DNA from 4 places in the Bradyrhizobium sp. USDA 3315 genome. Region 4 is predicted to be linked to each of the others. Evidence: predicted binding sites of a transcription regulator. Region 4 holds the regulator's gene; each other region holds the start of a gene.
What was found. The regulator LexA, encoded in region 4, represses DNA repair genes until DNA is damaged. The targets are predictions, from matches to a motif close to TGTTCNNNNTGTGTTCNG.
Positions count from the first base shown of each region.

Region 1: a site for LexA is predicted at 4,883-4,900, ahead of ACVIYL_RS39875 (ImuA family protein). Genes of this name have one in related genera too.
Region 2: a site for LexA is predicted at 6,159-6,176, ahead of ruvC (crossover junction endodeoxyribonuclease RuvC). Genes of this name have one in related genera too.
Region 3: a site for LexA is predicted at 2,286-2,303, ahead of ACVIYL_RS09105 (YifB family Mg chelatase-like AAA ATPase). Genes of this name have one in related genera too.

Region 1 covers NZ_JBSRYP010000001.1:8,507,567-8,515,347, forward strand. Annotated here, with positions in the region: gene ACVIYL_RS39865 (error-prone DNA polymerase) at 1-2,367, opposite strand, end outside; gene ACVIYL_RS39870 (Y-family DNA polymerase) at 2,364-4,013, opposite strand; gene ACVIYL_RS39875 (ImuA family protein) at 3,904-4,683, opposite strand; gene ACVIYL_RS39880 (UdgX family uracil-DNA binding protein) at 5,067-6,515, shown strand; gene ACVIYL_RS39885 (inorganic phosphate transporter) at 7,055-7,781, shown strand, end outside.
Region 2 covers NZ_JBSRYP010000001.1:818,462-826,242, forward strand. Annotated here, with positions in the region: gene ACVIYL_RS03725 (nuclear transport factor 2 family protein) at 491-958, opposite strand; gene ybgC (tol-pal system-associated acyl-CoA thioesterase) at 1,230-1,679, opposite strand; gene ACVIYL_RS03735 (hypothetical protein) at 1,780-2,397, opposite strand; gene ACVIYL_RS03740 (metallophosphoesterase) at 2,587-3,504, opposite strand; gene ruvB (Holliday junction branch migration DNA helicase RuvB) at 3,744-4,793, opposite strand; gene ruvA (Holliday junction branch migration protein RuvA) at 4,987-5,604, opposite strand; gene ruvC (crossover junction endodeoxyribonuclease RuvC) at 5,601-6,128, opposite strand; gene ACVIYL_RS03760 (YebC/PmpR family DNA-binding transcriptional regulator) at 6,360-7,106, opposite strand; gene ACVIYL_RS03765 (methyl-accepting chemotaxis protein) at 7,319-7,781, shown strand, end outside.
Region 3 covers NZ_JBSRYP010000001.1:1,972,522-1,980,302, forward strand. Annotated here, with positions in the region: gene ACVIYL_RS09095 (TonB-dependent siderophore receptor) at 1-1,802, opposite strand, end outside; gene ACVIYL_RS09100 (hypothetical protein) at 2,045-2,194, opposite strand; gene ACVIYL_RS09105 (YifB family Mg chelatase-like AAA ATPase) at 2,355-3,893, shown strand; gene ACVIYL_RS09110 (protease-associated domain-containing protein) at 4,023-4,544, shown strand; gene ACVIYL_RS09115 (response regulator) at 4,648-6,897, shown strand; gene coaA (type I pantothenate kinase) at 7,071-7,781, opposite strand, start outside.
Region 4 covers NZ_JBSRYP010000001.1:6,705,588-6,713,368, reverse strand. Annotated here, with positions in the region: gene ACVIYL_RS31475 (YybH family protein) at 72-518, shown strand; ZMP/ZTP riboswitch at 808-893, shown strand; gene ACVIYL_RS31470 (serine hydroxymethyltransferase) at 930-2,201, shown strand; gene ACVIYL_RS31465 (hypothetical protein) at 2,289-2,444, shown strand; gene ACVIYL_RS31460 (HAD family hydrolase) at 2,898-3,524, shown strand; gene ACVIYL_RS31455 (molybdopterin molybdotransferase MoeA) at 3,551-4,762, shown strand; gene lexA (transcriptional repressor LexA) at 5,006-5,710, shown strand; gene ACVIYL_RS31445 (hypothetical protein) at 5,967-6,395, shown strand; gene ACVIYL_RS31440 (hypothetical protein) at 6,541-6,768, shown strand; partial or broken gene ACVIYL_RS31435 (ComEC/Rec2 family competence protein) at 6,765-7,781, opposite strand, start outside.

The DNA of each region.
Region 1 (7,781 bases), 1.8 Mb from region 4:
GGCGTCGCCGATGATCTGGGCCGGTGCATAGAAGCCCATCGGCTGCGAGTTGAGCAGGCTGCAGCAGAACGCATCGGGATGATGGTGCTTCAGCCATGAGGAGATGTAGACGAGCTGCGCAAAACTCGCGGCGTGGCTTTCCGGGAAGCCGTAGGAGCCGAAACCCTTGATCTGGTCGAAGCAGCTGCGGGCGAAGTCGGGTGAATATCCGCGCGCCACCATGTTGCCGACCAGCTTCTCCTCGTAGCTGCCGATGGTACCGAGATTGCGGAAGGTCGCCATCGAGCGGCGCAGGCCGTTGGCTTCCTCCGACGTGAAATGGGCCGCCTCGATCGCGATCCGCATCGCCTGCTCCTGGAACAGCGGCACGCCGAGCGTCTTGTGCAGCACGTTGTAGAGCTCGTCCTTGTCGCCCTGGTCGGGCGCTGGCGATGGATAGCTGACCTTTTCCTGGCCGTTCCGCCGGCGCAGATAAGGATGCACCATGTCGCCCTGGATCGGCCCCGGGCGCACGATCGCGACCTCGATGACGAGATCGTAGAAGGTACGCGGCTTCAGCCGCGGCAGCATGTTCATTTGCGCCCGGCTCTCGACCTGGAACACGCCGAGCGATTCACCGCGGCACAGCATGTCGTAAACTTTCTTGTCGTCCTGCGGGACCGAAGCTAGCTCCCAGTGCTCGCCCTTGTGGTCGGCGATCAGGTCAAAACATTTGCGGATGCAGGTCAGCATGCCCAGCGCCAGCACGTCGACCTTCATCATGCTAAGGGCGTCGACGTCGTCCTTGTCCCATTCGATGAAAGTGCGGTCGTCCATCGCGGCGTTGCCGATTGGCACATAGGTGTCGAGCCGGTCCTGGGTCAGTACATAGCCGCCGACATGCTGCGAGAGATGACGCGGAAACTCGATCAGCTCGGTGGCGAGCTCGACCGCGAGGTTGATCATCGCATTTTTGGGATCGAGCCCGGCCTGTCGCACCTGCATGTCGTTGAGGCCCTTGCCCCAGCTGCCCCACACGGTGTCGGCGAGCGCCGCGGTGACGTCCTCGGTCAGCCCGAGCGCCTTGCCGACGTCACGGATCGCGCTGCGCGGGCGATAATGGATCACGGTGGCGATGATCGCGGCGCGGTGGCGGCCGTAGCGGCGGTAGACATATTGCATCACCTCCTCGCGCCGCGAATGCTCGAAATCGACGTCGATGTCGGGCGGCTCCAGCCGCTCCTTGGAGATGAAGCGCTCGAACAACAGATCGACCTTGGTCGGATCGACCGAGGTGACGCCAAGCACGAAGCAGACCGCGGAATTGGCTGCCGAGCCGCGTCCTTGGCACAGGATGTTCTGGCTGCGCGCATAGTGCACGATGTCGTGCACGGTGAGGAAGTAATGCGCGTATTTCAGCTCGGCGATCAGCGCGAGCTCCTTGTTCAGGGTGGTGCGAAGCTTTTCGTCGATCTCGCCGCCGAAATATTTGTCGACACCGGCCCAGGTCAAATCTTCCAGATGCTGCTGCGCGGTCTTGCCCGGCGGCACCGGCTCGTCGGGATACTGATATTTGAGCTGGTCGAGCGAGAAAGAGATGCGTGCAGCAAAGCGCATGGTTTCCGCGATCGCGTCCGGCAGATCGCGAAACAGCCTGATCATTTCATGCGCCGGCTTGAGATGCCGCTCGGCATTGGCCTCGAGCCTGCGGCCGACCGCCTCGATCGTGGTCTTTTCGCGGATGCAGGTCAGCACGTCCTGCAGCGGGCGGCGCGCCGGATGGTGATAGAGCACCTCGTTGGTGGCGATGAGCGGCACACCGGCGTCGGTGGCGAGGCCATGCAGCCGCGCGAGGCGGCGCCTGTCGTCGCCGCGATAGAGCAGGCTTGCGGCGAGCCAGACGCCGTCGGCGGCGCTTGCCTTCAGCTTTGCAAGCAGATCGAGCGTGCCTGCCTCCTCAAAGCGATGCGGCAGCGCCAGCACCAGGAGCTGCCCCTCGACGAAGTCGAGGAGGTCGGCGAGCTTCAGATGGCACTCGCCTTTCTCGATCCGCACGATGTCGTCGCCGCGCTTGCCGCGGGTCAGGAGCTGGCACAGCCGGCCATAGGCGGCGCGATCGCGCGGATAGACCAGGATGTCGGGCGTAGAGTCGATGAAGACGATGCGGGCGCCTATCAAAAGCTTTGGCGGATGGGCAACCTTCTCGCTGTCGAGCTCCTTCCAGGCGCGCACCACGCCGGCCAGCGTGTTGTGATCGGCGAGCCCGATCACGGGAATCCCGAGTTCGCTCGCCTGATGCACATAGGCGCGCGGATCGGAACCGCCGCGCAGGAAGGAGAAATTGCTGGTGATGCCGATCTCGGCATAATCAGGTGGAGGTGCGCTCATGCGAACAGCCCATGCACATACCAGTTGGCCGGAACGGGCTTGCCCTCCTCGTCGCGCAGCTCGCTCTCGTAGAGACCGTCGCGAAAGATCCAGAAGCGCTGGCCTTCGGCATCCTCGACGCGGAAATAATCGCGCGTCAGCGACGCGCCGTCCTGCTTCCACCATTCCATCGCGATGCGCTCGGGGCCCTCGACCCGCACCACCTCGTGCTGCGCGCGCCGCCAGGTGAATTGATGCGGCGGACCGTCGGGCACGGTCGCGAACGGCACCTTGATCGGTTCGGGCTGCTCGAATAGCCGCAAGGGACGCAGCGGTGGTTCGCTCGCAACGTGCTCCGGCCAGGCGGCGGCGCTGGCCGCGGCCAGATGATGCTGCGCCGGCAGCGCGAGCGCCGATCGTTCGGGGATGTGGCTCTCCAGCGGCAGATGCACGACGACGCGTTTTCCGCCGATGCGGGCGGCGATGCGGTCGATCAGCGCCGAGAGCTCGTCATTGTCGTGTATGGTGGCGTCGAGATCGCGCTGCTGCTGTACCACGATCTCGGTACGCCCTGCGGCGAGGCGAATGAGATCGAAGCCGAAGCCGGGATCGAGCGGATCATTCAGCGCATCGAGCCGCTCGCGGAACAGGCGATCGATCATCTCGGGCCGCGTCACCGGACGCCCGGTCTCGACCATGATCGCGCGCACCGCACCGTCGGTGCGGAAGAAGCTCGCTTCCAGCTGCCGCGCACCTTTGCCCTGCTTGTCCATCGCCGCAACCAGCATCTTGGCAAGGCTTGAGAGCGTCAGCGCGATCACGGTGTCGGTCGCGATCGGCTCGGGGAAACGCTTCTCGACGATGTAATCGGGCAGCGGCTTGCGCGGGCTGATCGGAGCATCGCCCTGCCCGAGCGCGTGGTTGAGCAAGGTGGTGAAGGCCGCACCGAACCGCGCCGAGATTTCATGCGGCGCGCGCGAGGCGACATCGCCGATGGTCTTCAAGCCGGCGCGGCGCAGGCCGGTGGTGACAGCGGCATCGGCGCCGAGCGCCGACACCGGCAGCGGGCCGACCGCCGCCGCCTCCTCGCCATCGGCGACAATCTTGCCCGAGGCGGTGCGCGTCAGCGTACGCGCCGCGATCGAGGTGCCGGCAATGGCCGCGCTGACGGCAAAGCCGCGCCGGCTCAGCGCCCCCGTCACGGTCTGTAGCAGCGCTCGCTCGCCGCCGAACAGATGCGCGCAGCCGGTGATGTCGAGAAACAGACCGTAAGGCAGATCGAGCGCGACCAGCGGCGTGAAGCGGTCGCACCAGTCGGCGATGTCGTTCAGCGTCTTCAGATCGGCGGCGGGATCGGCATCATAGACCGTGAGCTCCGGACAGATCGCCCGCGCATTGGCGAGCGGCAGCCCGATCGACAGCCCGGCGCGCACCGCGGCCTCGTCGATCGCGTGCAGCAGGATGGCGTTGTGGTCTTTTGCGACGACGACGCTGGGGAGTTCTGCTTTCTTCGCCTCTCCCGCTTGCGGGAGAGGGAGCCCTGCCACCTCCCGTGCATCAGCTTGCGAGGCGATGTCCTGCGCGAGCTTGCGCTTGATGCGGTCGATGGGCAGGCGTGGCAGCCACAGGCTGAGAATACGCCGACGGTTCACTGAATTGGCACTCATCACATTTCCATTCCATGATCCATCGCCCGACCGGGCCATGACGATTGCGCACGAGTTCGGCCTCGAAGCACGGCGCGCCCCACACGCTCGCGGCATTGCCCGGCGGCGAATGCGCCGCGCGCACGATCCAGCGCGTCTCCGCGGTCGAGGGGATCGGGGTTGCCGCGATCCGCAGCACCAGCGCGGTGACGCCGGAGGCCTGCGCGGCCAGGGTCAATTTGCGGCTGGCGACGAGATCGAGCTGGCGCGCCTGGCCCCAGACCTCGAGCACGACCGCGCCGAGCGCATCGCAGGCGAGCGCGTCGGCCGCGGTGCGCAGGCCGCTGTCGACATCGGCGGCGCGCACCGTGACCAAGAGGCGCGGATCGAGGCCGAGCTCGGCAAGCCCGCGTATCGATAGCGCGCCGTTTTCGCGATCGGAAAAATCCTGCCGCACCCAGACCAGCGGCTTGCGTGCCGACAGCCGTCCGGCGAGCCCCGCGATGAAACCGCTCGCCGCGCCGCCTTGATGGCCGGCCGCAAACACCTCGTGCAATGCCGCCGGCGCAAGTCCGCCGCGCAGCATCGCATCCGCGCCGGCGTGTCCGAGCGCGACGCGGTTCGGCATCGCCGCATCCGATGGCGCCTCGATGCGCGCGATGCTGCCGCGCAGAGACGCAAGCGTACCCATGCGTGCGGCGGCGCATGATCCGCCAAAGTGTGAGCGGTTTGGCGACAAGATCATGCGCCTTTCTTAAAAAAGAGGAGCGCGATCGGACGCAAAACCGGCGACCACTTTTGCTGATCGCGCTCCGGCATATGCGCCGCTCCTTCCAACCAAAATTTGAGGCCGTCACTGGTCTGAACAGAGAACCAGGGACTGGCTCATTTGTTCATGATATGTTCTAATATAAAGCTAACAGGGCCCGCAGAGTCAATCGGATTGGTGAGCTCATTGATTCATGAGTGGAATCAATGGGATTCAGCAGCCGCCGAACCGGACGGGCCCTGATCTTCCGCAGTGTTAGCCACGCAGGCCCCGAAAATGGCGCGTGACGGAAACGGAGCAATCGCATGCGCATCATCGTGCTCGACAACGACACCGATTTCGAGGGCTGGCGCAAGGCCGCGCGGCGATTGGCGCTGAACGATGTGAAGCCCGCAGAGATCACATGGACCGTACGCAGCGACGACGAATTGTCGTCGGCATCCTGCGTGAATGAATTGCCGGATACGCCGCAGGCGCGGTTCAATGTGTCGGCCAAATTCGTCGAGCTCGCAAAGGCCGCGATCCTGCATCGCAGTGACGAACGCTTCGCCCTGCTCTATCGCCTGCTGTGGCGGCTGCGCAGCCATCACGATCTGCTCAGTGCGACCGATGATCCCGATGTCGCCGAGGTCCACGCGATGGCGCGCGCGGTCTATGTCGATATCGACAGGATGCATGCGCATCTGCGCTTCCGCGAGATCGGCCGCGAACGGACGGCGCATTACGTCGCCTGGTTCGAGCCGGAGCATCGCATCGTCGAACTTGCCGCGCCGTTCTTCGCCGGCCGCTTCGCCGACATGCCGTGGTCGATCCTGACCCCCGACGTCTGCGCACATTGGGACGGGCACGCGATCTCGATCACGCCGGGCGTCGCCAAATCCGAAGTGCCGACCGAGGACCGGCTCGAGGAGGCCTGGCGGCGTCACGACAACGGCCGCTTCAATCCCGCACGGCTGAAAGTGATGGAGATGCCGCAAGCCTATTGGAGGAACCTGCCCGAGGACTCGATCATTAAACCCCTGATCGAAGACGCAATGCGCATGACCAGCGGCCCCTTCATCGCACGCAAGGCGGCCGAGCCGCAGAAGCGGCAGGATACGCCGATGCCCCGCAAGCAAGTTCAAGGCAAGCAAGTTCAAGACAGGCAAGCTCACGACACCATCGCGGCCTTGCGCGAGGAGGCCGCCGATTGCCGCGCCTGCCCGCTGTGGAAAGACGCAACCCAGACCGTGTTCGGCGAGGGACCGCAAAGCGCAACGCTGATGCTGGTCGGCGAGCAGCCCGGCGACAAGGAAGATCTCGCAGGCCACCCCTTCGTCGGACCGGCCGGCCAGATGCTCGATCGCGCGCTGCAGGAAGCCGGCATCGATCGCCGCAAGGTCTATGTCACCAACGCGGTGAAGCACTTCAAATTCGTGCCGCACGGCAAGATCCGGCTGCACCAGAAGCCGAGCACACCGGAGATCCGCGCCTGCCGCCAATGGTACGAGCGCGAGCTCGCCACCATCAAGCCGGACCTCGTGATGGCGCTCGGCGCCACCGCGGCGCAGAGCGTGCTCGGCAAGATCACGCCGATCAACAAGAACCGCGGCCATCTGATCGACCACGACGGAACCAAGGTGCTCGTCACTGTGCACCCGTCCTATCTGTTGCGGCTGCCGGATGAAAAAGCCAAGGCGCTGGAATATCAGCGCTTTATCGACGACCTGAAAATCGCCGCACATCAGTTGCGCAGATCAGTCGATGCAGCTTGAGTTCCGTAAAACCAGCGGAACCTGAGGAACCACATCGCAACGAGAAATTGTTCTAAGCTGCGGACAAATACCTACAACCTTTAATTGATCCGTGGTAGGGTAGCATGTTCCGCAGGTATCGGGCGTCATGTTCACGCCATGACGTACCCTGAGGCGGGCGCGCTGCGCGGTTTGCTAGCCCCGATCGTGCGGCGCGCCACCTCATCTCTCATCAATCCGCCTCCCTCATTCGCGATCCTCCCACTCGCAGGCGCCCGCCGAATTCTCCGGCTGCCCGGCCGGCCGGATGCCGGTGTGACGTCCTCCGCACATTGTCTCGCCCTGCGAAACGCAGGCCACAGCTTTCCGTCGCGATCCGCGATCCCTTTTTGCTGACGATTGCCACGAGGCCGCGAAGCCACGTGCGCGCTCAATGCGTTGCACAAAAATTCGGCTCGATGTCCACCGTCACCGCAAACCGGTGCATCTCGCGGGGCCGGATTTCAATTGCTTGTCATATGCATCGATCAAAATCGGGAGCATTGGGACAGGAGTTTACCATGAGCGATATGGCGTTACCCGGCTCGATCGAGCCCGCCCTGAAAAAGGGTCCGGACCTCGACAAGGGCTTTCATCCTCTCACCGGGGTTATCTATTTGGGCGTGGTTGCGGCCGCGCTGCTGTTCGTTGCCTACAGCATCTATGCCGATGTCGACGCCACCGGCACGCGCATCACCTCGTTCCTGCCGTACATCCTGCTGTTCGTCGCGCTGCTGATCGCGCTCGGCTTCGAATTCGTCAACGGCTTCCATGACACCGCGAACGCGGTCGCCACCGTGATCTACACCCGCTCGCTGCCGGCGCATGTCGCCGTGGTGTGGTCGGGCATGTTCAACCTGATCGGCGTGCTGCTCTCCAGCGGCGCCGTCGCGTTCGGCATCGTCTCGCTGCTTCCGGTCGAACTGATCCTGCAGGTCGGCAGCAGTGCCGGCTTTGCCATGGTGTTCGCGCTCTTGATCGCCGCCATCATCTGGAATCTCGGCACCTGGTGGCTCGGCCTGCCGGCCTCGAGCTCGCACACCCTGATCGGTTCGATCATGGGCGTCGGCATCACCAACGCGCTGCTGCGCGGCCGTGACGGCACCTCGGGCGTCGACTGGTCGCAGGCGACCAACATCGCGAAGGCGCTGCTGCTGTCGCCGCTGTTCGGCTTCGCGCTCGCCGCCGGCCTGCTCTACCTCCTCAAGATCGCGCTGCAGCGCGCGACGCCGGCGCTGTTCGGCGAAC
Region 2 (7,781 bases), 5.9 Mb from region 4:
CCTGGCAACACCACAGGTTGCCCATCGAGCCTGCCCTCTCGCGTCAGCTCGATCATAAACTCAACCCTTACACTTGCTGCATCGCTTCCGACGCGTGGAGGTCTCCTCCAACACCTCTCGAGCTGATGTCTGAACATCGCCCCCCAAGTATCGGCCCCGCGCATTTCATTCCTCGCTGCGCTTGGCTGGATAGCAACGGCTATGAAGACGGTCGCGAGGAGGAAGCCTGCGAGCGCAACGGCGGCAGAACGTTTATTTGGCATGTAATGAGGTCCGGCAGACGCGGTGAGGTTGCAACGCGGACCAGAATAAACCGCCCCTCATCGGGACTCGCAAATCGTTTTCGACGAGCCGGCACAAACGCGCCGTAGCCCGGATGGAGCGAAGCGCAATCCGGGATCGATCTTGCCACAGGAGAGTGGGTGCACTCCAAGAGATCGTCCCGGATTTCGCTGCGCTCCATCCGGGCTTCAAGGCTACGGAGAGCCGATCAGAACGGCTCCTGCGCCAACCCCGGCACGTCGGCCGGACGCGGGCCCGGGGCGGGCCAGTGGAAGCGGCGGTCCTTCTCCGAGATCGCGATGTCGTTGATCGAGGCCTCGCGGCGGCGCATCAGGCCGTGCTCGTCGAACTCCCACTGCTCGTTGCCGTAGGAGCGAAACCAGTTGCCGCCGGCATCGTGCCATTCGTACTGGAAGCGGACCGCGATGCGGTTGCCGTCGAATGCCCAGAGATCCTTGATCAGGCGATACTCCTGCTCCTTCTCCCATTTGCGGGTCAGGAAGGCCACGATCGCCTCGCGGCCCTGAAACACCTCGGAGCGGTTGCGCCAGCGGCTGTCCTCGGTATAGGCGCCGGCAACCCGAACCGGGTCGCGCGAATTCCAGGCGTCCTCCGCCATGCGCGCTTTCTGTGCGGCGGTCTCGCGGGTGAAGGGTGGCAGCGGCGGGCGTGACATTGGCGATCCCTCGCGGTTGAAGCATGATCCGGAAAAGTGTGAAGCGGTTTTCCGAAAAGATCATGCTCGAAATGTAAGACAAACGCGATCGATCTGATCGCGTTTTGTCACGCGCAAATCTATCGCCGCGCCGCGCAGAGTCGATGGGTCGTTTCTTATCGCCCGATAGCTGGAGCCTATTCCGTTCCGGTTGTATCGGAACGGGGCTCCGGATTCCTGTTTTGACGCGTTTTCTTCACGCGAACCGGTACCCACTTCGCTCGAAAACGCTCTAAGACAGATCGGCCTTCATCAGCGCGCGAATAGCCTTCGGAATCGGCTGCGCGCGGCCGCCGCTGATGAAGGCGACGCGGACCTCGGCCTTCACAAGCACGTCATCGCCGCGCCGGACTTCCTGAGCGAGCATGATGGAGGCGCCCTTCACAGCGATCGGCCAGGTCACGACGTCGAGCACGTCGTCCATCCGCGCCGGCTTGAGGAAGTCGAGCGTCATCGAGCGCACGACAAAGGCGAAGCCGCCGGTCTCCTCCTGCGCTTCATCGAACAGCGCCTGCTGCTCGGCGCCCATCAGGCGGAGATGATTGGTGCGGCCGCGCTCCATGAAGCGCAGGTAATTGGCGTGATAGACGATGCCGGAAAAATCGGTGTCTTCGTAATAGACGCGGACCTGCATATGGTGGCGGCCGTCGCGGATCTGGCCGTCGAGAATGGGTGAGGTCATTTGCAGCCCCCGATTGCGCAAGACTTTGGTTCGTATTGCGCAAAATCGCCGGCCGACGCAAGCACGGTCGGGAAATCTTGGGATCGGCTGGCGATCTGGATCAGGCGACCTTCTGGAATACCTTGTTTCTGACGACCTCTTGGTACCGATGATCTGTTCTGACCAGGTCGTCAACGATCATCTTGACTTGAAAAGCGTCGATCTGCTCATCGGTATATTGATCGCCGATTGCCGGAATTTTCGTCGGATCGAGTGACGATCCCCTCAGACGCCATTCATAGTCGTCGAAATCCATGTAACCGCCAACCTTGAGCAGTTTGTCGCACAAGAAGTAGTTCAAAGCGTCGACTGCGACCGTATGCGCGCCGTCGAGAAAGCAATAATCATAGATCGGAGCGCCCTCATACTGCCTGATCAGCTTCATGAGAGACCAGTTGTAGGAATCGTTGAACTTCTGGGTGTTGCCGAAATATGAGATCTTGTTTGGGTAGGCGCTGAGCTTTGTCTCCGCGCGCTGGACCGCATCGTTGAAATCGAAAAGATGCAGCTCACACTCGGGAAACAGCTGGCAGACGTTTCTTGCGGTATCCGCCATGTAGATTCCAAATTCGGCGTAACGGAACGGCTGCTCCCGGCCGAAAACGGTTTTCATGAACTCGTAGGTGCCTGTCGTCCCCTGAACGCCGACGACGAGCTTCTTGGGATACCAATCCTGCATTTTGCGCAATCCCTCCCGCTACCTTAGGGTGAAGGGTACCGCCCACAGAAATATGCGGCAACTTACGATCCTTCATCGCGGCCATGTCGAAAGGCGCCACTCCGGAACCGGAACGGATACAGCGGTTACTTTCGGCGGAACCGCCGTCGGCCCGCATCCGATGCGCAGCTCTCGCCCACGCAAGCGTAGTCAGGACACCACCGGCCCCTTTGCGCCGAGCGTGACCTGCACGATCTCGGGCGGCACGCCGAGGCGGAACGGCATGATGCTGCAGCCGAGGCCGCCGGAGACGACGACGTCGCATTTCAGCTTGATATGGCCATACGCGAGCCGCATGCCGTGCTTCACCGGTACAGCCGGCGACCAGCCGAGCAGCCGGACCTGTCCGCCATGGGTGTGGCCGGACAGCTGCAACGCGACACGCGAGGGCACCCGGAGCGCGACGTCGGGCTCATGCGCGAGCAGGATCACCGGCGCGTCGTTTGTGACCTTGGCAAGCGTCGCGTTGAGATCGTCGACGCCGATGCGCGTGACCTGGCGATAGGGCCGCGCCGCCATGAAGGCGAGCTGGTCACCGAGACCGGCGAGCCAGAACGGACGACCGTCCTTGGCGAGCCGCACCGCGTCGTTCTCGTAGACCGGAATCCCCGCCCCCTCCAGCGCGCGGCGCGCCAGCGGGATGCCGCGCCCCAAGCGCTGTACCGCCTTGTCTTCCCAGTAGTCGTGGTTGCCGAGCACGGCGTGCACGCCGAGCGGCGCCTTCAGGCCCTTCAGCACCGCGGCCCAGTCGGAGGCCGGAATGAAGCGGGTGACGTGGCGTAGCCCCGCGACATAGTCGCCGAGCAGTACGATGATGTCGGGGTTCAGGGCGTTCGTCCGCTCGACGATCTCAGCGATGCGATCGAGCGACATCCAGGGATCGCAGGCGTGGATGTCGGCGAGTGCGGCGATCTTGAGCGGAAAGTCCGCCGGCCATTGCCGCGGCGACAGATCGTAGCGCGTGAGCGCGAGGCGGACGACCGGCTCGCTCAAGCCATAGGCCGCGGTCGAAGCGGTGGCGGCGGTCAACCCGCCGAACCCGCGCAGAAAATGACGACGTGAAATCATGGATGTGTGATCGGTGATGCCTGGCGCTTGTCGAAAACACTCTGGGCTATCATAGGCCCTTTGATTGGAGCGAAATTGGGCCGCGTTTGTGCAGACGGCCTGCAGGGATGCCGCAATGGTTAGTAGGCAAGGTTACCGGCAAGCGCGACGCGCTGCATCAACACGTCATTCACGTCTTTGGGAGCGGAGGGCTTTTGCTTCAGCATGAAGAACCGCTTCGCGCTCTTCCGGATCATGCGTCAGTCCTCGTCGCCATTGCCGCCGAACAGGCCGAATTGCGAGGGATCGCGGTTCGGCTCGGCGAGACCGAGATGACGGAAAGCATGCGAGGTCAGGAGCCGGCCACGCGGAGTACGCTGCAGATAGCCGCACTGGATCAGATAGGGCTCGATGATGTCCTCGATCGCATCGCGCGGCTCCGACAGCGCCGCCGCCATGGTCTCGACGCCGACCGGCCCGCCGCCATAGTTCAACGCGATGGTGGTGAGATAGCGCCGGTCCATCGCGTCTAACCCGACGCTGTCCACCTCGAGCGCGCTCAACGCCCGGTCAGCGATGCCGCGGTCGACGGAATCGGCATCGGCGGCGGAGGCAAAGTCGCGCACCCGGCGCAGCAGGCGGCCGGCGATGCGCGGCGTGCCGCGGGCGCGGCGCGCGATCTCATTTGCGCCGTCAGGACTCATGCCGATATTGAGCACGCGGGCGCCGCGGGTGACGATCTTCTCGAGCTCTTCCTCGGTGTAGAAATTGAGCCGGATCGGAATGCCGAAGCGGTCGCGCAAGGGATTGGTGAGCAGCCCCGCACGCGTCGTCGCGCCGACCAGGGTGAATTTCGACAATTCGATTTTCACAGAACGCGCCGCGGGACCTTCGCCGATGATCAGGTCGAGCTGAAAATCCTCCATCGCGGGATAGAGCACTTCCTCGACCGCCGGGCTGAGGCGATGGATCTCGTCGATGAACAGCACGTCGCGCTCTTCGAGATTGGTCAGCAGCGCTGCGAGATCGCCGGCCTTCGCAATGACAGGGCCGGAGGTCGCACGAAAGCCGACGCCGAGCTCACGCGCGACGATCTGCGCCAGCGTGGTCTTGCCGAGGCCGGGGGGACCGACGAACAGCACATGATCGAGCGCCTCGCCGCGTTTCTTCGCAGCCTCGATGAAGATCGAGAGATTCTTGCGCGCCTGGGCCTGACCGACGAACTCGGTCAGCGACTGCGGCCGCAGCGCGGTGTCACCGACATCGTCGGAGCGGCGTTCAGGCGAGACCATGCGCGAGGGCGTATTCATGATGCGAGACTAACACGAGATTGTTCTCCCTCTCCCCGCTCTTGCGGGGAGAGGGTTGGGGTGAGGGGCTCCTTCCGCGAGCGCAATGTGTGTCGAGACCTGTACCCCCTCACCCGGATCGCATCTGCGATGCGATCCGACCTCTCCCCGCAAGCGGGGCGAGGTGAAGAACAGAGGCGCTCCAATCCACGGATCACTTCGACAGTTCCTTCAAGCCCAGCCGGATCAGCTGCGCGGTCTCGGCGCTCTCACCGGCGCTGCGCGAGGCGGCGGCGATGGCGGCGGCGGCCTGCGGCTGGCCGTAGCCGAGATTGACCAGCGCCGAAATCGCGTCGGTGACCGGACGCGGCGCGCGGTTGTTGTCGATCGCGCCAGACAGTTGCACCACCGCGGGATCGACATCGGCAAAGCCCGGCGCCTTGTCCTTCAATTCGCTGACGATGCGCTCGGCGACCTTCGGCCCGACACCCGGCGTCCGCGCCACCGCCGCCTTGTCGCGCAGCGCGATGGCGTTGGCGAGATCGGTCGGCGGCAGCGTGCCGAGCACCGCGAGCGCGACCTTGGCGCCGACCCCCTGCACGGTCTGCAGCAGGCGAAACCATTCGCGCTCGTGATCGCTGCGGAAGCCGAACAGTTTGATCTGGTCCTCGCGGACGTAGGTCTCGATCGAGAGCACGGCGGCGCCGCCCGGCGACGGCAACGCCTGCAACGTGCGGCTCGCACAATGCACCTGATAACCGACGCCGCCGACGTCGAGGATCACGTAATCCTCGCCATAGGAATCGATCAGACCCTTCAGCTTGCCGATCATAGGTTCGCCACCCTGAGCCGCAGCGCGATGCTCTGGCGGTGGTGGGCGTGGGTGATCGCGACCGCGAGCGCGTCCGCGGCGTCGGCGGACGGCGGCTCGGCTTTCGGCAGCAGGATCTTCAGCATCACCTGGATCTGGTTCTTCTCGGCATGTCCGGCGCCGACCACGGTCTTCTTGACCTGGTTGGGCGCGTATTCGGCGACCGAGATACCGAACATTGCTGGCGCCAGCATGGCGACGCCGCGCGCCTGGCCGAGCTTCAGCGTGGCCACGCCGTCCTTGTTGACGAAGGTCTGCTCGACCGCCGCCTCCGCAGGCTTGTAATCGGCGAGCACGGCGGCCAGCCCCTCATGGATCGCGAGCAGCCGGCTCGCCAGCGGCAGATCGTCCGGCGGTTCGACCGAACCGCAGGCGATATAGACGAGACGGTTGCCTTCGGTCTCGATCACCCCCCAGCCGGTGCGGCGGAGACCCGGATCGATACCGATGATGCGGACGGGGGAGCGAATCGGCTGGGATGTCATGGGGTAGTGATACCGCCTGCGCCGGGAGAACGAAACACAAACGGAGCGCCATCCCCTGCTCCGCGTGTCGTTGTACTCGGCCCGCTCGTCATCCCCGCCTAGTGCGCAATTGCGCACGGGAGCGGGGATGACGTACGCCGCGGCTTCTCGAATCAAACGCAGGTCTCTGGAATGCTGGGTCGCCCGCCTTCGCGGGCGATGACAGTGGTGTGTTGGGGGCGGACGACGCTCTTACCCGCCCATCTTCGCGATCAGCGCGTCGGACACCTCGAAATTGGCGAACACGTTCTGGACGTCGTCGTGCTCGTTGAGCAGGTCCATCAGCTTCAACAGTTTTTCGCCGGTCTCGTCGTCGACCGAAACGGTGTTCTGCGGCTTCCAGGTCAGCGCCGCCTTGCGCGGCTCGCCGAACTTCGCTTCCAGCGCTTTTGCGACTTCGCGGAAAGTGTCCTGCGAGGCGTAGACCTCGTGGCCGCCTTCGCTGGAGACCACGTCGTCGGCGCCGGCCTCGATCGCGGCGTCCAGCATGGCGTCGTCGGAGGCGACCTTGGCGTCGTATTCGATGATGCCGGTGCGGTCGAACATGAAGGCGACCGAGCCGGTTTCGCCGAGATTGCCGCCCGACTTGGTGAAGAAGGAGCGGATATCGGAAGCGGCGCGGTTGCGGTTGTCGGTCAGCGCCTCGACGATGACGGCGACGCCGCCGGGGCCATAACCCTCGTAGCGGATCTCGTCATAGTTCTCGCCCTCATTGCCCGCGGCCTTCTTGATGGCACGGTCGATATTGTCCTTGGGCATGTTCTCGGCGCGGGCCGCGACCACGGCGGCGCGCAACCGCGGATTCATCGCCGGGTCCGGGGTGCCGAGCTTGGCCGCCACGGTGATTTCGCGGGCCAGCTTGCCGAAAAGCTTCGACTTCTGGGCATCCTGCCGGCCCTTGCGGTGCATGATGTTCTTGAATTGGGAATGGCCGGCCATGCGACGTCTCTTCGGAGCTTAGGGTCTGAACAGGAATGGAAAACGCGGCCTTATAGGCCCCTCACGGTCAAAATCAAAGGATCGCCGGGGCCCTCCGGCGGAGGAATACTACCGCAAGCCGGAATATGAGGCACTTGTTAACCATGACTTCATGCCCGGATGCGAGGATCGCCCCGTCCCGCCGCAACTTTCCACAGCCCCAAAGAGCCCACATGGCGTTCGGTTTGTTTCGAAAGCAAGTGCCGGAGCCGGCTGCGCCGGCCGTCGCGCCGCAGGTTCCAACCGCGGCCGCAACCCCTGAGGTCTCGGCCGAGACTGATTCGGCCAAGGATTCATCCAAGGATTCCTCCAAGGAGATCCTGGAATTGCTGGAACTCGAGCTCGGCGCGATGATCCGCCAGCTCGAACGCGCCGCGAGCTCGGTCGCCGACGGCGCCGAGGCGACGGCAGCCAAGCTCGCCACCATCCGCACCCGCACCGACGCGCTGACCGGCCGCAGCAGCGATGCGCAGAGCACCGCGACGACGTTCTCGCAAGCCGCCGACCGCTTCACCCACTCCGCCGAGGGCATCGGGGCGCAGGTGCGCAGTGCGAGCCAGCTCGCTGACGACGCCGCGGCCGCGGCGCGCGAGGCCACCGCCAATGTCGATCGCCTGCGCGAATCCTCAGCCGCGA
Region 3 (7,781 bases), 4.7 Mb from region 4:
TAGGCGTAGCCGCCGCGGATGTTGACGCCCTCGACCAGCGTCGCGGTGCCTTCGAGCTCGACGCCGCGCGACCTGACTTCGCCGGTCTGCTCGGCGAAATAGAACGGCGGGGCGTAGGTGACGACGTTGGACCGGGTCAGGTCGAAGGCGGCCAGCGTGATCAGTGCATTGATGCCGACCGGCTGGTACTTGACGCCGACTTCGTACTGCACGCCGGACTCCGGCTTCAGCAGCTCGCCGGCGGCGTTAATGCTGAGCACCGGCAGGAATGATTCCGAATAGCTGAAATAGGGCGCGACGCCATTGTCGAAATTGTACATCACGGCGGCGCGGCCGGTGAATGCCGAGGCGTCGGTCGAGGTCGACGTTTTCGCGAGATTGTTGTCGAGGTCGGTAGTGACGAAATCCTGCCGCCCGCCAAGCAGGAACGACAGCCGGCCGAGCCTGATCTGGTCCTGCAGATAGAGGCCGGCCTGCGACTGCTTGATGCCGGTGTCGTCATACGGTCCGTTGTTGGTCCAGCTGTTGGTATAGACCGGCGCGAAGACGTTGAGCTTGCCGGTGCTGTAGCTCGAGGCCATGTCGCGGAACGAGGTGTTGCGGTAATCGACGCCGAACAGCGTCGTGTGGCTCAGCAGGCCGGTGACGAACTTGCCCTGCAGCTGGTTGTCGACCGCGAAGGAATCGATCGTCGAGCTGCCGCCGGCGCCGCCGCGCGACAGCAGGCCCGCGGCCTCGTCGGCCGCCGATGCATAGCCGGTGCCGTAGAAACTCTTCTGCTCGTTGTGCATCCACGAATAGCGCAGGTTCTGGCGGAACGTCAGCGCCTCGTTGAAGTCGTGCGACAGCATGTAGCCGACCGAGGATTGCTCGGTGTCGAACTGGTTGAAGCCGGGCTCGCCGACGAAGCGGGTGTTCGGAATGTAGCGGCCATTGTTGGCCCAGACGGTGCCGGACGGCGGCAGGAATTGCAGGCCCCAGCCGGTGCGTTCCTTCTGGTAGTTCGCGAGGAAGGTGATCGTGGTGTCCTCATTCGGCTTCACGGTGACGGCGGGCGCGATGAAGACGCGATTGTCCTTGGTGTAGTCGACCTGGGTCTCGCCATCGCGCGCGACGCCGGTCAGGCGCCACAGCACCGTTCCTTCCTTGTTGGCGCGGCCGCCGATATCGAACTCGCCCTGATAGCGGTTGAAGCTGCCGCCCGACAGCGACACTTCCCCGAACTCGCGTGCAGTCGGCAGCTTGCTGACATAGTTGAGGATGCCGCCGGTGCCGCTGCCGCCGAACATCGCCGAGGATGGCCCTTTCAGGACCTCGAGGCGCTCGGCTCCGTACGGATCGAGCCCGAGGAAGTGCACATAATTGCTGCTCGGCAGCCGCAGGCCGTCGAGATAGAGGCCCGGCATCGTCATGTCGAAGCCGCGGATCTGCAGGCCGCCGAAGCGGGTGTCCGAGCCGCCATTCACGTCGCCGCTGACCCCTGCGGTGTAGCGCAATGCCGCGCCCACCGATTCCGCACCCTGGTTCCTGATCTGGTCCGTGGTGACGACCGAGATCGATTGCGGGATTTCGATCAGCGGCGTGTCGGTCTTGGTCGCCGTGCCCGAACGCGTGGCAACGAACCCGACCACCGGACCGCCGGCTCGCTCGCCGGCGCCGGCACCGGATCGTGCCGCCGCTTGCGGCGTCGCCTGCTGGGATCGAGCCACGCGGTTGGCGCGGCTCGCGCGTGCGGCCACCGGACGACGAACCGGTTTTGCATTCGCAGTGATCGCGCGCTGCTGAGGCGCGTCCACGCTCACCGGCGGCAGTTCCGATTGCGCGTCGGCGCGTTCGGTCGTGACTCCTGCGGCAAGGACGGCGGCGGTACACAGACCGATCGTTCGCAGCGCTGGATGTTGACGGGTGGAATGCGAAGCAAGTCGATCGATCACGCGAAGGCGCCCCTGATATCAGCCTGGATGGATTTGTGATCCGGCTCTACAGCGCGGGGCTCGCGAGTACAGACCTCGGCAGTTGGAATAGATCGAGACTGCGCGCGCGATCAGCGTGCGAACACTGAAACAGCGGGGAAATCGACGACGCGCTGCGACAATAAGCGCGCGATGCTCATCATGCTGGAATGATTCTTGAAAATGATTTCTGCAGTTGTCGACGACGCGAGCTGTGTTCGATCGCGCGAGGCGCGCGTCATCGCGAGCGACGCCTGACGCTTCCGCACGGGCCGGACGCAGATGCTCCGCGCGGTGAATTGGTACCGGGCGACCAGCCCTCGGCGCCGCGAACGTTCTTGTAATGTTCTTGCACTTGCCGCTCGGTTCCGCTACCTTCGATTGCGGAAGAATAGGGGCAGCATGGTCCAGCGCGTTTCCACCGTCGCATTCGAGGGGATCGAGGCCCGCGTGGTCGACGTGCAGGTGCAGGTCGCGCCGGGATTGCCCGCGTTCGCGATCGTCGGCCTGCCCGACAAGGCGGTGTCGGAAGCCCGCGAACGCGTGCGTTCGGCGCTGATCGCCTCCGGCCTCGCGCTTCCCGCCCGCCGCATCACCGTCAACCTCGCACCGGCTGACCTGCCCAAGGAGGGGAGCCATTATGACCTGCCGATCGCGCTCGGCCTGATGGCGGCGATCGGCGCGATCCCGCCGGATGCGCTGAACGGCTTCACCGTGCTCGGCGAGCTCGGGCTCGACGGCTCGATCGCGCCGGTGGCGGGCGTGCTGCCCGCGGCAATCGGCGCCAATTCGCGCGACGAGGGATTGATCTGCCCGGCCGGCTGCGGATCGGAAGCCGCCTGGGCCAGTCCGGACATCCAGATCATCGCGGCACATTCGCTGATCCAGATCGCCAACCACTTCAAGGGCACGCAGGTGCTGTCGCGACCGCAGCCGAAGGTGCATGAGCGCGAGGAAGCGCTGCTCGACCTGCGCGACATCAAGGGCCAGGAGAGCGCGAAACGCGCGCTCGAGATCGCCGCCGCCGGCGGTCATCATCTGCTGATGATGGGCTCGCCCGGCGCCGGCAAATCGATGCTGGCGGCGCGGCTGCCCTCGATCCTGCCGCCGCTATCGCCGTCGGAGCTGCTCGAAGTCTCGATGATCGCCTCGGTTGCCGGCGAGATCCGCGACGGCGCCTTGACGGCGCGACGCCCGTTCCGCAGCCCGCATCATTCCGCCAGCATGGCCGCGCTGACCGGCGGCGGCATGCGCGCCAAGCCGGGCGAGATCTCGCTGGCGCATCAGGGCGTGCTGTTCCTCGACGAACTGCCGGAGTTCGATCCGCGCGTGCTGGATTCGCTGCGCCAGCCGCTGGAGAACGGCGAGGTATCGGTGAGCCGGGCCAACCACCGCGTCACCTATCCGGCGCGCTTTATGCTGGTCGCGGCCATGAACCCGTGCCGTTGCGGCCATGCCTATGAGCCCGGCTATTCCTGCAAGCGCGGCCGGCTCGACCGCTGCACCGCCGACTACCAGATGCGGATCTCCGGCCCGCTGATGGATCGCATCGACCTGCGGATCGAGGTGCCCGCCGTGACTGCGGCTGATCTGATCCTGCCGCCGCCGGCGGAGGGATCGGCCGAGGTCGCCGCCCGCGTCGCGGCCGCGCGCGACATCCAGCTCGCGCGCTATGCGGCAGCCGGCATGCCGCATGTCCGCACCAATGCGGAAGCGCCGAGCTCGCTGCTCGAGACCATCGCGCAGCCCGACGCGCATGGGCAGAAGCTGCTGCGCGAGGCCGCCGACACTATGCACCTCACCGCGCGCGGCTATCACCGCGTGCTGCGGGTGGCGCGCACGCTTGCCGATCTCGACGGCGCCGAGACGATCGGCCGGCTGCACCTTGCCGAAGCGCTGTCCTATCGTGCATTGGCCGACGATTTGCGCCGCGCCGCCTGACCGAACCCAGCGCTGTCCCGATTCGTGCCGGAATGCCCCGCGTCAACGCGGCGGTAACGAGTTTTGTTTACGCTCCGCAAACCATAAGCACCGCGATCGGCGGCACGCTTGGGTCGAGCGAGTTGTGTCATGTTGCGTTTGAAGATTCTGACCTCGGTGGTCCCCCTTGCCGTGGCCGCGGTCCTTGCCCGCGCCGAGTTCCTGCCGGGCCCGCGGCCCTGCATCGAGGTGGGTGGCGCCACGATGCAGATCGCATCGATCCCTTGGCTGGCGCAGCTTCACGTCAGCTTCACCGACGACCCCAGCCAGGCCACCGTCCGGGTCCAGATCGCCGACAGCGCCGACGCCGCCGACTTCACCGTGATCGACGACATCGACGATGCCGAGGCCGGCGCCTGCGAGAGCGGCGCGACGGCGCAGCTGATCGGGATTTCCGGCGATGCCTCGGCAACCGGCCCCGTCATCTATCTGACGCGTGATGCTGGCCCGTCCGACTATCGTGTCTTCGTGCAGTCGAAGACCTTCTCAGCGCGGGATGCCGCGGCCCTGATCGTCAGCGCCCGCGGCGGACACCGCCGCCTTGAAGCCGCAACGCCCGAACCTGACAAGCGCGTCCCGAACCGGGTCATGGCGGAATTAACCTCCCGCTAACCTTGTTCTGAGGGCAGCGCGAAATGGCCACCAATTTCAAGCACTTTGCAAGCTGGCCGACGCATCGTCAGCGCCAGATCAAGCTGTCTCAGGGTCACCATTGATGGGGCGTTTCTTCCGGATCAAGTTGCGCCTTCGCCGCTTCCTCCGGCGCCATTCCTGGCTCGCGACGATCGTGCGCTCGTTCACGATCTTCTCCGTCGCGTTCGGCAGCGCCTTCGGGTTCATTTCGGGCGCGCTCTCGCAACAGAGCGGCTACGATCCCAATGCATTCGCGATCGGGGTCAGCTTCCTGTTCGCGCTCGCCTGCCTCTGGATCGTGACGCTCGGCATCCGCCTGCGGCTGATACGCAAGCGGCTGCGCACCATCGCCATGCACAATGAAGCGATGGCCGACCGCAACTGGGAACTGCAGGAGGCCGAGCAGCGCGCCTCCACCCTGTTCGAGGCGCAGGACGATCTGATCGTGCTGCGCGATCTCGACGGGCTCATCACCTATGCCAACGACGCCTATTGCGAGCTGGCGCAGAGGCCCCGCAGCGAATTGATCGGCAGCACCGCAACGCTGAAGGTGCTCGAGCAAGGCGACACCGCGCTCGAATCCAACGGCACGCGGGTCTACGACCAGAAGATCGAGGGACCGCTCGGGCCGCGCTGGATCGCCTGGCGTGAAGGCCTCGTGCGCAACGATGCCGGCGCGCCCGCGGAGATGCAGAGCGTCGGCCGCGACGTCACCGACCGCACCGAGAGCGAGCGCGCGCTCGCCGAAGCGCGCGATCAGGCCGACGCCGCCAACCGCGCCAAGTCGCGCTTCCTTGCGATGGCGAGCCACGAGATCCGCACCCCGCTGAACGGCATCATCGGCATGAGCGGATTGCTGATGGATACGCAGCTGACGTTGGAGCAGATGACCTACGTCAAGGCGGTCAAGACATCCGGCGACGCGCTGCTCGCGCTGATCGAGGAGCTGCTCGATTATTCCAAGATCGAGGCCGGCAAGATCGATCTCGAACACCGCGCGTTCGCGCTGTCCGGCCTGATCGAGGACATCACCGAGCTGCTGGCGCCGCGTGCGCAGACCAAGGGCATCGAGATCGCCGCCTATGTCGACGAACGGCTGCCGATGCAGGTGACCGGCGACGCCGCGCGGCTGCGTCAGGTGCTGCTCAATCTCGCCGGCAACGCCATCAAGTTCACCGCGACCGGTGGCGTGGCGCTGATCGTCGAGGCCGGCATCTGGCCGAACGAGATCAGCTTCCTGGTCCGCGACACCGGTATCGGCATCGCACCGGATGCGCAGCAGCGTATCTTCCGGGAGTTCGAGCAGGCCGACGACCGGATCGCGCGCAGCTATGGCGGCACCGGCCTCGGCCTTTCGATCAGCGACCGCATCGTCAAGCGGATGGGCGGCCGCATCACGCTCGCAAGCACGCCGGGCGTCGGCTCAACCTTCGAGGTGTCGATCCCGCTCGCCGCCGCCGATACCGGCGAGGCCAACGGCTTCGCCGCGCCCGACTTGACGGGACAGTCGATCATGCTGGTGGCGCCGCACAGCATCGAGGTCTCGCTGATCTCGCGGCGGTTGCAACGCTGGGGCGCGCAGACCTGCATCGTGTCGGATGCCAACGTCGCCGAGGCGCTGTTGCCGGAGCGGAGCTGGCACGCGGTGCTGATCGATCACACGCTCGGCACGCCGGCGATGGAGGCGTTTGCCGACGCCGCCCGCCTCCATGCAACCCATCGCATCGTGATGTTCACGCCGGCGACGCGGCAGGATCTTTCGGCCTCCGAGTCCGCCATGTTCACCGGCTACCTGGTGAAGCCATTGCGCGCGTCGTCGCTCGCCGCGCGCCTGACCGCATCGCCGGAAATCGCTGCGCCGAGCCTCGCGATCGAGGCGGCCGCCGAGTCCGCGCCCGCTGCGCTTGCATCCGCGCTGCCGGACAAGGGGCTCTCGATCCTGGTCGCCGAGGACAATGAGATCAACGCGCTCCTGATGCGCTCGCTGCTCACCCGGCTCGGCCACAACGTGGTCATCACCACCAACGGCGAGCAGGCGATGGAGTCCTGGCTGTCGGCGACCTCGGCCGGCACGCCCTATGATCTCGTGCTGATGGACATCCAGATGCCGCGCCTCAACGGCATCGAGACCACCAAGCAGATCCGCGCCCATGAAGCGGCGCAATCCGTCCGCCGGACCCCGATCCTGGCACTGACGGCAAATACGCTGGTGGAGGACCGCTATGCCTGCTTCGAAGCCGGTATGGACGGCTTTCTGATCAAGCCGCTCGACCGCGAAAAGCTGGAAGAAGCGCTCGCGAGCCTCGCCGCCGCGCGGCACATTGCGGCCTAGTAGCCGCACAATGCCCGTCGTCCCTGCGCAAGCAAGGGACCATAACCACCGAAGCCAGTTTTGCGCTCGCCGTGGCCACAGCCCTGCAAATCACAGACACCTGTGGCTATGGGTCCCTGCTTGCGCAGGGACGACAGCTGTGATGTGGCGCGTTCGCCGGGATACGGTGCCGACTACAGCCGGCGTAGCGCGACCGATTGCACCACGTGGTCGGCGCCCTTCTTCAGGATCAGCGTCGCGCGCGGGCGGGTCGGCAGGATGTTGTCCTCGAGATTGGCGAGGTTGGTGCGCTCCCAGATCGCGATCGCGGTCGCCGTTGCTTCCTCGTCCGACAGCGGCGCGTAGCGGTGGAAGTAGGACCTCGGATCGGTGAACGCGGTGTCACGCAGCGCCAGGAAGCGCTTGATGTACCACTCCCGCAGCACGGCCTCGTCGGCGTCGATATAGACCGAGAAGTCGAAGAAGTCGGAGACGAACGGCACCGCCTTGCCGTCGCGCGGCAGCCGCCCGGTCTGCAGCACGTTGACGCCCTCGACGATCAGGATGTCCGGCTGGTCGATCTCGACCCATTTGTTCGGCACGATGTCGTAGGTCAGATGCGAATAGACCGGCGCGCGCACGCGGCGCCGCCCCGCCTTGATGTCGCTGAGGAACGACAGCAGCGTCGGCAGGTCGTAGCTTTCCGGGAAGCCCTTCTTCTGCATGATGCCCTGCCGCTCGAGCACGGCATTCGGAAACAGGAAACCGTCGGTCGTGATCAGGTCGACCTTCGGCCGCGGCGACCAGCGCGCCAGCAGCGCCTGCAGCACGCGAGCCGTGGTCGACTTGCCGACCGCGACGGATCCGGCGACACCGACGATGTAGGGCATCTTGCGGTCGCGGAT
Region 4 (7,781 bases):
TTCTGCTTGCCTCGGCTATAGCGTTTGCGAATGCGCTCCCGCGCTAAGCATCTCAGCTAAAGGAGGCAAAGATGAGCCGCCCTTCTCTTCTTTCATGCACCCTGTTGTTGATCTTTACTTGTATTTGCGTCAGTCCCGCAGGGGCAGCCCCACCTGCCGACGAACTTTCCTCGGCGGCTGCCAAATGGGATGCCGCCATCAACAACGCAGACTTCGATGCCCTGTTACCGTTGTATGCCGCTGACGCCAGATTGATGCCGCCTGGTGCGCAGCCAGTCACCGGCCCTTTGGCAATCCGTAATTTCTTTGCCGGGCGGGGAAGAAGCGTCAGAGATCACAAGGTTGAGCTGCTCGATGTGTTGCCCATGGGAAACTACGCCTACACCACCTCGCATTTCACGGCCACGCTAGTAGTAAATGAGAAGGCGGCGCCAATTTCTGGCAGCACCGTGAGACTGCTTGAACGCCAACCCGACGGGCAGTGGAAGATAAAGTCTCATATCTTCGTCAAGGAATAGATTCGCGGGTGCCACAGCCACACGGTCAGCCACCCCGCAAGCCTGACGGGCCGCAAGTGACGGATGGTCATGCACCTTGTTGGCCCTCAGCCGAAGACGGCATTGATCATCGGGACATCGGTTCATTGGGTAAGCCGGACGTCCCTCGGTTTGGTCGCCATTGCCGTGGCTGTCGCCAGATGTTCGATCTCGCCCAACGCTGGGCCCGCGGCGGCGCCAGCAACCAACCCTTGCGAGCCCGCCGGGGATTGGATAGCCTTCTGCTCGCGATGAGCCTCGCAGGCTCATTCGTCCCTCGCGCGACTGGCGAGCTTACGTGGAATTGACCACGGTGAAGCGCGAAGGGTTCCAACGCCGTTCGCCTGGGCAACCCGTTCAGCTGATGATCCAGCGTCTTAGGGAGCCCGGACCATGCCGTCATTCCGCAATGAACTCCATCTCAACGATTCGGAAGTTGCCCTTGCGCTCGAGGGCGAAGAGCGCCGCCAGCAAGACGGCGTCGAGCTGATTCCGTCGGAGAACTACACCTATCCCGAGGTGCTCGAGCTGCTCGGATCGGTGTTCACCAACAAGTATTCCGAGGGCTATCCGGGACGCCGCTATTACGGCGGCCAGGAATTTACCGACCAGATAGAGAACCTTGCCCGACAGCGCGCTTGCGCGCTGTTTCGCGCCGAACATGCCAACGTTCAGCCTCTGTCCGGGTCGCCAATGAACCAGGCCGTGTATCTCGGCCTGCTGCAGCCCGGCGATACGATCTTGGCGATGGACCTGTCACACGGCGGCCATCTCACCCATGGCGCGCCGGTGTCGCACATGGGGCGGCTCTTCAACTTCGCCCGCTACAAGACGCAGCCGTCAAACGGCGGCGCCATCGATTTCGATGAGCTCCGCGCCATGGCCCGGCACGTCCGTCCGAAGCTGGTGCTGTGCGGCTACAGCTCTTATCCGCGCGATCTGGATTATGCGTCCTTCAAGAGCATTGCCGATGAGGTGGGTGCGCTGACCATGGCCGACGTCAGCCATTACGGCGGCCTGATCGCCGGCAACGCCTTGCGCAATCCGCTCGATGCGGGTTTCGACGTGATGACGACGACATCGCACAAGACGCTTCGCGGGCCGCGCGGCGGCATCGTTCTCTGTCGCCGGGAGTTCGCCGGCAAGATCGACGCGTCGGTGTTTCCGGGACTGCAGGGAGGTCCGCACATGAACGTTGTGGCCGGAACCGCGGTCACGCTGAAGAAGGCATCGACGTCCGATTTTCAGGCCTATGCAAGACTGGTCATGCGCAACGCGAAGGTCCTGGCCGAAGCGTTGATGGAACGCGGCATGACGTTGATCACCGGCGGAACCGACAATCACATGATGGTTGTGGATACGGTGGCCAGCGTCGGCCTGGACGGCGGCGCGGCCGAGAACATTCTCGACGCCGTCGGGATCACCGCAAACAAGCAGATCATTCCCGACGATCCGCGGCCGCCGCTCAGGCCGAGCGGCATCCGCCTCGGGACGCCGGCGGCGACCACGCGCGGCATGGGCGAGCCCGAAATGCGCCTGATCGCCGAACTCACTGCGGAATCCCTCCGGTCGAAGGGAGATGCAGCGGTCGTCAAGCGACTGAGGTCGAACAGCGTCGAGATGTGCCGCGCTTTCCCCGTTCCGGGGATCGCACCGCCCTCATAGGCGGCCGACCCGCATTCCTGTTCCGCATTCGTCGCGTCACTCGGCAGGTCGTGAAGGTTCCCGGGGGAAGGACCGGAACGGAAATTGATGCTGTTCGTTGGACCGCATGATCTCGAAGACGGAGCGTCCAACGCCGTGAGCCGGAAAACCTTGCAAGCACGCTCGGAACAGGCGCTCGTCGTCATCATTCTCAGCACCGGTGCGCTGATCGGTTACCTCGGCTTGGCACTGTCCAGGCTGTGAGAGCTACGTCCGGCGGGCACCAAGCCACCGCGGGCGTCAGGCCGCGGCAAGCATCAAGTCGCTTGGTGCGCTGAAAGCTCGTGCGTGCGTGCCACTGAGTTGCCCGACGCGGCAAGCCAAGCCCCGCAGCAAAAATATAGGGTGAAAAGAGCAAGGCTCGGACAGATCATGTCGCGAGAATGCGGATGTTTGACGCACAAGCGACGACACCCGCCGTCGTCCCGGCGAAGGCCGGGAGCCATTACCCCAAATCTCAATTGTTGCGCGACGCTGGGGCCACAGCTTCCTCTCAACAACCCAACCCTGTGGTTATGGGTCCCGGCCTTCGCCGGGACGACGGTGTGCGCGGGAACAGTCTCGCGATGAATGCAACGCCACGCACAATCCACACACCGGTCACTGAAATCGAGGACATTGCCGCCTGCCCGCAATTCTCGTACACGGTTTCACGCAATGACCTCGCAATTCTCTCCCAACTCCGTCGACGTGCTGCTGTTCGATATCGGCCGCGTCGTGCTCGACATCAACTTTGACAAGGTGATGGCGCACTGGGCGCAGCATGCCGGCTGTGCGCCCGCCGAGCTCGCCACGCGCTTTGTCGTCGACGACAGTTTCAAGCATCATGAGATCGGCCGGATCGACGACGCGGCATTCTTCGAGAATCTGCGCCGGACGCTCGGCATCAACATCACGGACGCCCAGTTCCTCGAAGGCTGGAACGCGATCTTCACCGGCGAGATGCCGGGCATCGCCCCGCTGCTCGCGGCGGCCGCCAAGCGGATGCCGCTCTACGCCTTCTCCAACACCAATCCGGCCCATGTCGCGCATTTCTCGGTCACCCATGCCGAGCTGCTCAGCCATTTCCGCAACGTCTTCCTGTCCTCGAGCATCGGCTTCCGCAAACCCGACGCCGAGGCCTACGATCATGTGGTAAAAGCCATCGGCGTGCCGGCGTCGCGGATCCTGTTCTTCGACGACCTGGCCGCCAATATCGAAGGTGCGCGGGCGCGCGGCCTTCATGCTATCCACGTGACGTCGACGGATGACGTGGCAAGGGCTTTGACCGCACTTGGAATTTGAACATTAAGAATTGAGGAGCTCTGAGCGTGGCCCTGATGCCGGTTGCCGATGCCCTGTCCGCCGTCCTCGCCGGCGCCGAACCGCTGCCGGAGGAGATGGTCGCGCTCGATGCCGCCTACCACCGCACGCTTGCGCACGACCTCGCGGCGCTCCGCACCCAGCCGCCGCAGCCGATGTCGGCGATGGACGGCTATGCGGTGCGCGCCGCCGATGCGGCTGATCTAAAGGCCCGGCTCAAGGTGATCGGCGAAGTCGCCGCCGGCCGGCCGTTCGAGCGGACGGTCGGCGCCGGCGAGGCGGTGCGGATCTTCACCGGCGGCGTGATCCCCAATGGCGCCGACGCGGTGATCATCCAGGAGGACACCGCCGTCGACGGCGACCACATCACGATCACGGAGGCCGCCAGCGTCGGGCGGCACATCCGCCCGGCTGGGGTCGACTTCCGTGAGGGCGAGGTGCTGCTCGCCGGCGGCAGCCGCCTGTCCGACCGCGCGCTGTCGCTGGCGGCCGCCATGAACTATCCGGAACTTGCGGTGCGCCGCCGCCCGAAGGTCGCGGTGCTGGCGACCGGCGACGAGCTGGTGATGCCGGGCTCGCAGCCCGGTCCCGGCCAGATCGTCTATTCCAACGGCTACGCGCTGCGAGCGCTGGCGCGCGCCGAAGGCGCCGAGACCGTCGACCTCGGCGTTGCCGCCGACACGGTAGAGGCGACCACGGCGGGCATCCGCCGGGCACGCGAGGCCGGCGCCGATGTCCTCATCACGACAGGCGGCGCCTCGGTCGGCGACCACGATCTCGTCAAGCGGTCGCTGGAAGCCGAGGGCGTCGAGATGGCGTTCTGGCGGATTGCGATGCGGCCCGGCAAGCCGATGATGCATGGCCGGCTCGGCGCGATGCGGGTGATCGGTCTGCCCGGCAATCCGGTGTCGTCCTATGTCTGCGCCTTCCTGTTCCTGGTGCCGTTGATTCGGGCGCTGAGCGGCCGGAAAGTGATTCATCATCGCCGCGCGAGCGCCCTGCTCGGCCGCGACCTCGCAGCCAACGACCAGCGCGAGGACTATCTGCGTGCGCGTCTCGAAGCGCGCGAGGACGGCACGCTGATCGCAACGCCGGTGACGCAGCAGGACTCGTCGCTGCTCGGGAATCTCGCTGCGGCACGGGCACTTCTCGTGCGCCCGCCGTTCGCGGCGGCGGCCGTCGAAGGCAGCGAATGCGAGATCCTGACACTGCCCGAATAGGGTTTTCGCGCCCCGCCGATTGTGCGTTGCCCGACACGTTCACCGGAAATTAAGTGGTTGCGGAACACATATCGAACATATAGTGTCCGTTCATGATTTGTTTCGAGTACTGGTGTCTACAATCGGGAAGCCGCGTGGAAGCAGGTGCATCGAGCACATGCTCCTGAGGTCAGGCCCGGCCTGCAGGCCCCACCAGAAGAGTCTCGGAATCGAACGACGCTATCAACCGGGGGAATACTCGAGATGCTCACGCGCAAACAGTACGAACTACTGCGTTTCATCAATGAACGTCTGAAAGAGGCCGGCGTACCGCCCTCCTTCGACGAGATGAAGGATGCGCTCGACCTGCGCTCGAAGTCCGGTATCCACCGCCTGATCACTGCGCTGGAGGAGCGCGGCTTCATCCGCCGCCTGCCGAACCGCGCCCGCGCCATCGAGGTCATCAAGCTGCCCGAACTCTCGGCCGGCGGCGGCAACGGCCGCCGCGGCTTCACGCCCAGCGTCATCGAAGGCACCCTCGGCCGGCGCGCCAGCACGCCGCCGATTGCCGAGGACGACGGCAACCGTCCGGTCGCGGTCCCCGTGATGGGCCGGATCGCCGCCGGTACGCCGATCGAGGCGCTGCAGACCCGCAGCCACACCATCAGCGTGCCGCCCGACATGCTCGGTGCCGGCGAGCACTATGCGCTCGAGGTGCGCGGCGACTCGATGGTCGATGCCGGCATCCTCGACGGCGACATGGCGCTGATCCAGCGCAACGACGTCGCCAATACCGGCGACATCGTGGTGGCGCTGATCGACGAGGAGGAAGCCACCCTGAAGCGCTTCCGCCGCCGCGGCGCATCGATCGCGCTCGAGCCGGCCAACACCGCCTATGAAGTGCGCATCCTGCCGCCGAACCGGGTCCGCATCCAGGGCAAGCTGATCGGCCTTTATCGCAAATACTGAATTGCAAATACTTGCGGCGGCCGGGAACGAGCAACACGTCGGATCGTTCCTTGCATGATAGTGTAGCGTACGGCCTGCCCGATGCGCTCCGATACCTCTCGCGCAGCGTCGCGTGTTTGTGATCGGAGCGATCTCGGACCAGTCGTACAATCGCCCAGAAACGAGCAGACGCTCGTTCGCTATCGTCCACTCTGGTAGAGGCCCTAATGCCTCAAGGAGAGGCACGGGTCGCTACCTCGAAATGAGGAGCCATCCGATGTGTGACTATAGTCTGCACGCCGTGGCATCGCGCCCCGCCATTGTCGGAGAGACGCTGATCACGACGACGTTCCGCGGCACGTCGACCCGCGGCTTTGCTTCGGAGAATGACCCCACTGTCGCGGTCTGCATGCTGCCGGGCACCGAGCTCGCTTTCGCCGAGAACGTTCGCTACGACAGCCGCTGGATCTGGACCAAGACGCTGAACTATCGCGTCGGCGTGTTCAACGAAGTCGAGCCCGACGTGCCTGATCGGCATCATGACGCGGTCGAATTCCCCGACGGCAGCCATGTGCTGGTGACCCAGCTGGTCGAGGGACAGCGCGTTAGCGTGCTGCAATTGCCGGCGCTGCATCCGCCGGTCGAGCAGAAGCCGAAGGTTGTGGAGCGGCGGCCCTCCGCATTCGCAACGCTGTTTTTGGGTTGAGCGCATCGTCGCCGCGGAATGAGCTGTTCGGCGGCGGATGACCTAAGCAATTTCGGGCGACCCCGGACTCCCGCTTCCGGGGCGCAGAAGGAGATTTGCGTCGGCCGGCGCCTTGGCGCATCATCGGGCACGGAGGACGTGCGCGGTGGTCGATAAGGTCACATGGCAAAAGGCTGGACGCGTCACGGAACCGGGCCGCTACATGTTCCGGTTCGGTTGGCTGACGGTAACGGCCGACGACCTGAAAGTCTGGGAGCAATTTCCCGAGGCTTCCTTCACCCTCGTCAAGAAGCCCGACGCCGGCCCCGACTCCGACGAATACCATCTCGGCCTGTTCGAGCTGCCGAGCGGCCCCTCGCCGGACCACGGCTAATCATCGCCCTGCAGATCGGTCTCGGCCGGCGTCGCATCCACCGCAGGCCGCGGCGCGGCGGCGGGCGCGCGCAGCGTCGTTTCGCTCTCGCCGTCGCCGGGAACTGCCGGCGACCACGGCCGGTCGATCCCGCCGGGCTTGACCGCATCGACGGCGTAGCCGTCCCTGATCCTTCGCAGCACCAGCGCGCCGTGGCGGCGCAGCCGCTCGGCATCGATCACCGATGCCGCGCAGCCCTGCGGCGCCGGCCGCGCCGTCACGATCAGGGCTGCGCGCTCGCAGTCGTCCGCCAGCGCCTCCGGCCGGGTCGCCAGCGCGACGAAGACGCCGCCGGGTCCCTGGGTCACGCAGCCGCCGGCATCGCACGAGACGCCCTCGCCGAGCGACGCATCGGTGGCGGTGCGCGCGTCGGCGTCCGCCGCCAGCCACTCCTTGACCAAAAATGCATCCTTGGCGCTGTGCATCAGATGCAGCCACCCGTCACCGCCACGCACCGCGACGTTGCGGCCGTCGCCCGAGATCAGCACGTCCGGCTGCGGCACCCTGAGCGCCCAGACCGAGGCCACCAGCAGCAGCACCGCGCCTGACCAGCGCAGCGGCGTGCGCAGCAGCCCGAGCAGGATGATGCCGGCGCTCGCTGCGATCAGCGGCCCGATGCCGAACGCCGCCATGCGGCCGACCGCGCCCGGGAGTGCGGCGACCCATTGCGTCACCAGGATCATCCAGTCGATGCCAAGACCCATGATCGCCCAGAACAGTCCGTCGAAGCCGACCGGCATGGCGACGAGCCCGAGCAGGCCGGCCGGCATCACGACCGCCGAGACGACAGGCATCGCCGCAAGGTTCGCAAGCAGCCCGTAGGGCGTCACGCGGTGGAAATGGAATGCGGCATAGGGCGTCGTCGCCAGCCCCGCCACCAGCGAGGCCAGCATCAGGCATCGTGAGCTCGCGCCCGCCCCACAGCGCGACGCGCGCGGTCGCCGAATGGTCGGGCGACGCCAGCAGGTTCGGCA